One region of the Pseudogracilibacillus sp. SO10305 genome, then DNA from elsewhere that is predicted to be linked to it. Evidence: riboswitches for the same ligand, from Rfam matches in the RefSeq annotation. Region 1 holds a riboswitch; the other holds the start of a gene.
The links. Region 1 has a riboswitch for thiamine pyrophosphate ahead of SPD45_RS03045 (ECF transporter S component). Riboswitches for the same ligand answer to the same signal wherever they lie in the genome.
Positions count from the first base shown of each region.

Region 1 (3,617 bases):
CACACCCATAGTAAAAATTTTAACTGCAGCTTCTTCAGCGAAACCTTTATCTTCCTTCTTTAACCAATGATCAAACCAACGGATATGTAATGCAGTTAAATCTTCTTTTAAATCGATGAAATGTTCGGACGCACTCATGCCAAATGAACGGTCCCCAATCACATGTCCAAAATTACCATGTGCCCACGGTCCAATCACTAATTTTTGCATATAATCAGTTTTAGCACGCATATTTTTAAAGTTTTCAATCGTACTATATAAAAAGCAATCATACCAACCAGCAAGATGATACGCAGGAACTTGTATGTTCGGGTATTTCTCTAATAAGCTATATGTTTCCCAAAATGCATCATCGTCTAATTCATGTGTGATCATGTCGAGAAAATCACCTTCTAAACCGAACTCTTTTAAAATAGACCAATCTTTGATAGGTTTTGTTTCATACCATTTCTCAATTTGGTCGACTTCTTGTGCCCATTTTTGCATCATACGATAATATGTTGCTAGGTCATCCTTATATGTTCGTTTTAATAAGTCTGGCACGAATGTACCTAAAATGAGCGATTGAAACAAGCCGACTAGAAAGGCACCGTTTTGATATGTCGCACCTGATCTACTATCGTTTAATGTTTGGGCAGGAAAAATTGCCTTCAAATGTGGCGCTTTTTCTGTTGCAGCTAATAATTGTGTGTATCCATAATAAGAAAGGCCAAACATCCCGACGTTTCCATTTGAGTATGGTAAGTGAGCTGCCCATTCAATCGTATCATATCCATCTTTCGCTTCGTTCGTAAACATCGAAAATGTACCTTCAGATGCAAAACGTCCACGAACATCTTGAATGATGACGATATATCCGTGATCAACGAAACGATGTGTATCTAAATAGCGATGCGAATAAAATGGATCATGTTTTCCGTATGGGATGCGCGTAAGTAAAATCGGATATGTCCCTTCTTTTTCCGGACGATATATATCTGCATATAAGGTCGTTCCATCCCGCATCGTCGCCGGAACATTTCTTTCTACGATAATATTTTTTGTTGCCATGTTATATATTCTCCTAACCTCACATACTTGTATTCAATAGCTATTTATTGAGCAATAAATGGAACGATATCATAGTGATGACAATCGTATCGTTCCATTCAAATATTATAACATAATACAAAAAAGTTTGGGAACACCGTATAAACGAAGGAAGTCGTATAAATCCTCGTCATACAGGTAATTAGAGCTGTTTCATTTCATTTACATTTATTTGTGTCCGTTTTCTCGTATTTACGATCAGTGAAATTAAGAAGGGAGCTTGACAGTTCCTCTGGAATCCCGTACAATCATAGTTATAAAATTTCATATATTTAAAAAGCACTAGGGGAGCTATGTTGAATGGCTGAGAAAGGTAATCCTTGACCCTTGGCACCCGATCTAGATAATACTAGCGTGGGGAAGTGTGGCCGGGCATATACAGTATATGTGTTATTTTTGTATATTTATATATTCGACTGCATTTCCTAATCGGGAATGCAGTTTTTTTATTTGTGAAAAAGAAAGGAGCGATCAAAAAAGGAACGACAAAAATAATAATAATCAAGGAGTGTATGGACGTATGACGAAAAATTGGAAGTTGAAAGAAATTGTAATGTTGTCGATTATTTCGGTTGTTGCTGGGGTACTATATATGTTTTTCGTTTTGTTTGCATCTACTTTACGAAATATATTAACCCCGATCGGACTTGCGCCATTTAGTTTTGAATTTGTATTTGGATTATGGTTTATCGGATCTGTCGTTGCCATGTATATTATTCGAAAACCTGGGGCAGCTCTTTTTACAGGAATTATTTCAGCGGGGGTTGAAATTTTAGCAGGGGGTCCTGGTGGGGCGAAGATTTTGTTAATTGGGCTTGTCCAAGGAGCAGGGATTGAGACGGCATTTCTATTAACGAAATATAAAAACTATCACCTTCGCGTACTAATTTTGTCAGGAATGATAGCAGCTATATATAGTTTTATTTATCAATTATTCGCTTCTGGAAATATGGCTCTTGCTCCAACCGTGCTTATCGGCATGCTTTCCATTCGGTTAATAAGTGGGGCATTTCTAAGTGGAGTACTCGGAAAATGGATAGCAGATAAGTTAGCATTTACAGGTGTATTAGATGGTTATGCATTAGGCAAGGAGGTTAGAAAAAAACGTGAAAAAGATGCAGCATAAGCGTGTGGAAAACGAGAAATATTCAAACGAAAACAATCAACATGCAAAAAAATTGCCATTTATAACGATAGAAAATTTTTCGTTTGCTTATGAATCATTGGATGAGCCTATTTTACGAGGACTAGATGTTATCTTGCATGAAAACGAAGTGACATTGCTCATGGGTCCGAGTGGTTCTGGTAAAAGCACGTTATCCCTCTGTTTAAATGGGCTATACCCAGAAGCGGTGGAAGGAGAAACAGCTGGCACGATAATGTTTCGTGGAGCACATTTGCAAGACGCACAAGCTGGTGCTTGGAGCAAACATATCGGTGTCGTTTTTCAAGATCCTGAAGCGCAGTTTTGCATGATCCATGTTGCCGATGAGTTAGCATTTACATTAGAAAATATGGCGATCCGTGAACATGAAATGGACGAAAAAATCGATGAGATACTTTTACTAGTCGGCATGGAAAAATTTAAATATCGGAAACTACACGAATTATCTGGGGGAGAAAAACAAAAAATTGCTTTAGCTGCAGTTCTTTTATTGGAGCCGACATTGCTTATTTTAGATGAAGCAACCGTTAATTTGGATCCACATGCAACAGAATCATTCATAAAACTTATTCAACAAATTCAAGAAGAACGGCAAATGAGTGTGTTCATTATCGACCATCAAGCAGATGCATGGTTGGATATGACAGACCGTGTCTTATTATTAGGAAAAAATGGTCGCTTGCTACAAGATGCATCCCCAGAAGAAATGTTTACGACTTATAAGGAACAAGTGGAAGAAGCGGGCATTTTTATACCGAAGAAGTTCTCTAGACATTCTTTTGGAATCGATCTGCATGCTCGCAAGCTTCCGACCGCACAAAAACAAGAGCATCCTAAAGACAATGAAACCGTCATGCGCCTTGAAGATATAACATATAAACGAAAAGCGCGGACCATTTTACAACAGATTTATATGGCTATTCCGAAAGGGGCTTTCATTTCTATCCTTGGAAAAAATGGGGCCGGAAAATCGACTTTACTTGAGTTGATGGCTGGCATTATGACCCCGACAAAAGGGGAAGTCTATTTTCAACATCGTCCTTTACAAAAATGGAAAGAAATGAAACTGCGGCATAAATTAGGTTTCGTGTTTCAAAATCCGGAACATCAGTTTATAACAGATACGGTTTATGATGAACTCGTCTTTTCCATGCGGCTAAATGACGAACAACTAGAAAAAATGGAGGCGACCGCCACCTATTTACTCGAACATTTTCAACTAGAAGAGGAAAAACATCGGAATCCATTTTCGTTAAGTGGAGGGCAAAAGCGAAGGCTAAGTGTTGCAACCGTACTTGATGACACGCCAGATATTTTATTATTTGATGAACCGACATTCGGGCAAGATGCGGAAACAACAGCA
Region 1 covers NZ_JAXHDE010000002.1:85,332-88,948, reverse strand. Annotated here, with positions in the region: gene SPD45_RS03050 (CocE/NonD family hydrolase) at 1-1,050, opposite strand, end outside; TPP riboswitch at 1,364-1,467, shown strand; gene SPD45_RS03045 (ECF transporter S component) at 1,610-2,215, shown strand; gene SPD45_RS03040 (ABC transporter ATP-binding protein) at 2,205-3,617, shown strand, end outside.

Region 2 (3,617 bases), on a different contig from region 1:
AAGTTGTTGTGAAAAAGGACTATGAACAGTTCAAAGAAGGGGCAACCTATGTCATATTGCCTTATTTTCAAGGAGAAAGATTTGTCGGAGGTATTTTACTTGCTGCTCCAATAAGTGGGTTAAGTAATGCGATAGATGCAATGAATGCATCATTATGGAAAAGTGTCTATATTGCCGTTGCAACAGCTTTATTATTAAGTGCATTTTTAGCTAGATTCCATGTAAGACGTATTAATGTGTTGAAACGAGCGACATCTGCTGTTGCAAAAGAGGATTATTCAATTACGTTACCGACCTCTACAGTCGATGAAATTGGTGAATTAGCGGTAGATTTCCAGCATATGGTGGATCAATTGGAACAATCCGCAAATGAAATTGAACGGTTAGAAAATCGGAGACGGCAATTTATGGCAGATGTATCTCATGAGTTAAAAACACCATTAACAACAATTCGTGGGATGATTGAAGGATTGGAAAACAATATGATTCCAGCTTCTGAACAAGGACGCGCATTACATCTCGCTGAGCAAGAGGCGAAACGTCTTATACGATTAGTGAATGAAAATTTAGATTACGAAAAAATTCGCTCTAATCAAATCCAACTTCAAATAGAAAAAGTACGAGTAGAGGAATTGTATAGTATTGTAAAAGAACAATTGTATGACCTTGCAAAGAAAAAAGGAAATGACATCATGATAGATGTTCCAAGTGACATGTATGTCGAAGCGGATATGGATCGTTTATTACAAATTGTGATGAATATCGTTAAAAACAGTATGCAGTTTACAGAAAATGGCGTCATTACATTACAAGCATATGAGGAAGCAGCAAGTGCGGTACTCGTTTTAAAAGATACTGGTATTGGCATGGATACGAAAGAAGTGGAACATATTTGGGAACGTTTCTATAAAGCAGATATTTCTAGAACAACAAATCCATATGGTGAGTTTGGATTAGGATTATCTATTGTTAAACAACTTGTTACATTACATGATGGAACAATTGATGTGCAAAGTATTAAAGGAAAAGGAACGGTGTTTACGATCACTTTACCGAAAAGTAAGGACTAGTTCAAACGCTTTTATGTAGGGGATGTTACCTATTCATAGCATTAGTTCAGGCTCTAAATAGGTAACATCTATCTTTATAGGCAAAACAAAGCGATTTCTTATGGTAAAATAAATCTATACAAAGTATACGAAAGGGGATAGTAACATGGATGTGACATTTCCGATAGGGCAACTTGAAGTACCAAACAATGCAACAATGGATGATGTAGCAAATTGGTTAAGTGAAATTGCAACGTATACAGACCGACTGCGTGAAACGGTAGACGGGTTGAGTGAGGAGCAGTTAGGAAAAAAATATCGTATTGATAGTTGGAATGTAAGAGAGTTAGTACATCATATTGCAGATTCGCAATTAAATATGTACCAACGTTTAAAAATGGCATTAACAGCTAATAATCCTATTATCCCTCCATTTGATCAAGATAAATGGATAGAACATGCAGATAATCAGTTACCTGTTGAATGTTCCATAAAAATGCTTGAAGGGATCAATGAGCGAATTGTCGCTTTAGGAAAAACGTTAACGGATGAAGACCTTTTACGAACATTTACTCTTCAGGGTAGTGGAGAGGTAACTGTTGCAACGAAGTTAAAAAAGCTAAATTGGCATGAGGAACACCATTTAGCACATATTCGTATCGCGCTTGATTCATAAACGTAAAGCGTTTACTTGAGAAGTTTAGCCGATATGATACAATACAAGTAAATTGCATATAAAAAAATCACTAGGGGAGCTTTATGCTGAGAAGAGTGTACTCTGACCCTTTGAACTTGAAGCAGTTAATACTGTCGTAAGGAAGTGGAAATGTTTTTTACAATATAAGTATGTAAAGACCACTTTCTACGTAAAGTGGTCTTTTTATATGGAATAAAATATTAGGAGGGATCACCATGGAATTAAAAGAACAAGTTGTGTTAGTTACAGGTGGAAGTCGTGGATTAGGGGAGGCAATCGTTCGTCAATTTGTAGAAGAAGGTGCAAAAGTCGTCATTAATTATTTTTCAAGTAAGGAAAGAGCGGAAAGTATTGCAGAAAGTTTAGGAGCAAATCGTGCGATCGCTATTCAAGCAGATGTACGGGATGCGAAAAGTGTTGAAACGATGTTTGCACGGGCGAAGGAATATTTTAACAAACCAATTACGACGATAGTCAACAATGCTTTAATCGATTTTTCATTCAATGGCGATGACCGTAAAAAGTTAGATACTATCGGCTGGGAAGATTACCATACACAATTGCAAGGTAGTGTACAGGCAGTTTTACATACGATGCAAGCTGGTAGAGAGGATATGGTAGCACAAAACTTCGGTCGAATTATTAGTATCGGAACGAACTTAGTACAAAACCCTGTTGTTCCATATCATGATTATAATACGGCAAAATCTGCATTAATTGGAATGACGCGTTCTTTGGCGAAGGAGTTAGGTACAAATGGCATTTCAGTGAATATGGTATCAGGTGGTTTACTGCGAACAACAGATGCAAGTAAAGCGACACCGGACGTTGTTTTTGATGTAATTGAAGAAAGTACGCCACTCCAAAAAGTAACAACACCAGAAGACGTAGCGAAAACAGTACTGTTTTTTGCATCACCATGGGCAGATGCGGTGACAGGACAAAACTTAATAGTCGATGGTGGTTTAGTTATGCAATAAGAGAAGACTAGATTAGTATGAGACACGAAAAAACAATTGAAAAGCTAGGGGATTTTTGTAAGATCGAGGTAACTTGAACAATTTTTTCGGCGGAGAACTATTTTTAACAAAATAGAAGCCCTTCCTACTTTATGATATGATGAAAAAAATGGTAAAAATTGTCACTGTCGTCATTTTATGAAGGCTGGAGGGGTTTTTTTGAAAAAACAAATGTATACTACTATAATTTTGTGCTTTCTCGTTATCCTTTTAACAGCATGTAATCAAGCATATAAAGAAGCAATGGAAAATGGAAAAGAAGCACTAAGTACGTTAGATTATGAAACAGCTCACACTTATTTTGAAGAAGCTTTGCTTGAAAAAAATGCGGATGAAGAAGCCGAAATGTATATGAATCAAATAGAGGAAATGTTAGATGGAATTTCAGCCATGGACGAAGGGGAAATGATAAAGGCTGAAGAAGCTTTTGATGAAGTAATAGCTACTTCTCATGCTTCAGATGAGTTGATAAAGGAAGCAGAAGCGAAGTTAGAGGAGATAGAAAACATAACATCGACATACGAAGAGGTAACAGAGAAGATTGAGGAAGTTGAAACATTACATAACGATGGAATGTATAAGGAAAGTTTAGATACTATTGAAAAGATGTTAGAAAAAGATTTCACCCATCCGTACGTAAAAGAATTGCATACCACATTAACAATCTTAGAAAAACAAATTAAGAAAAATGAAAAAAAGCGTAAGGAGATCGATAAAATAATCGATGAAGTTGCTGCGCATGAGCAAGATAAAGCATATGATGCAGGGTTAAAAGCAGTGGAAGAAGGGTTAGAAGAAGATTTAACACATGATAGTTTAAAGGAAAGAGAAGCGATTTTAAAAGAGTTACAA
Region 2 covers NZ_JAXHDE010000007.1:30,185-33,801, reverse strand. Annotated here, with positions in the region: gene SPD45_RS07260 (HAMP domain-containing sensor histidine kinase) at 1-1,070, shown strand, start outside; gene SPD45_RS07255 (YfiT family bacillithiol transferase) at 1,216-1,725, shown strand; TPP riboswitch at 1,788-1,885, shown strand; gene SPD45_RS07250 (3-oxoacyl-ACP reductase) at 1,962-2,726, shown strand; gene SPD45_RS07245 (hypothetical protein) at 2,925-3,617, shown strand, end outside.
Region 2: linked by a shared signal. The riboswitch ahead of SPD45_RS07250 (3-oxoacyl-ACP reductase) and the one ahead of SPD45_RS03045 (ECF transporter S component) in region 1 are both predicted to bind thiamine pyrophosphate.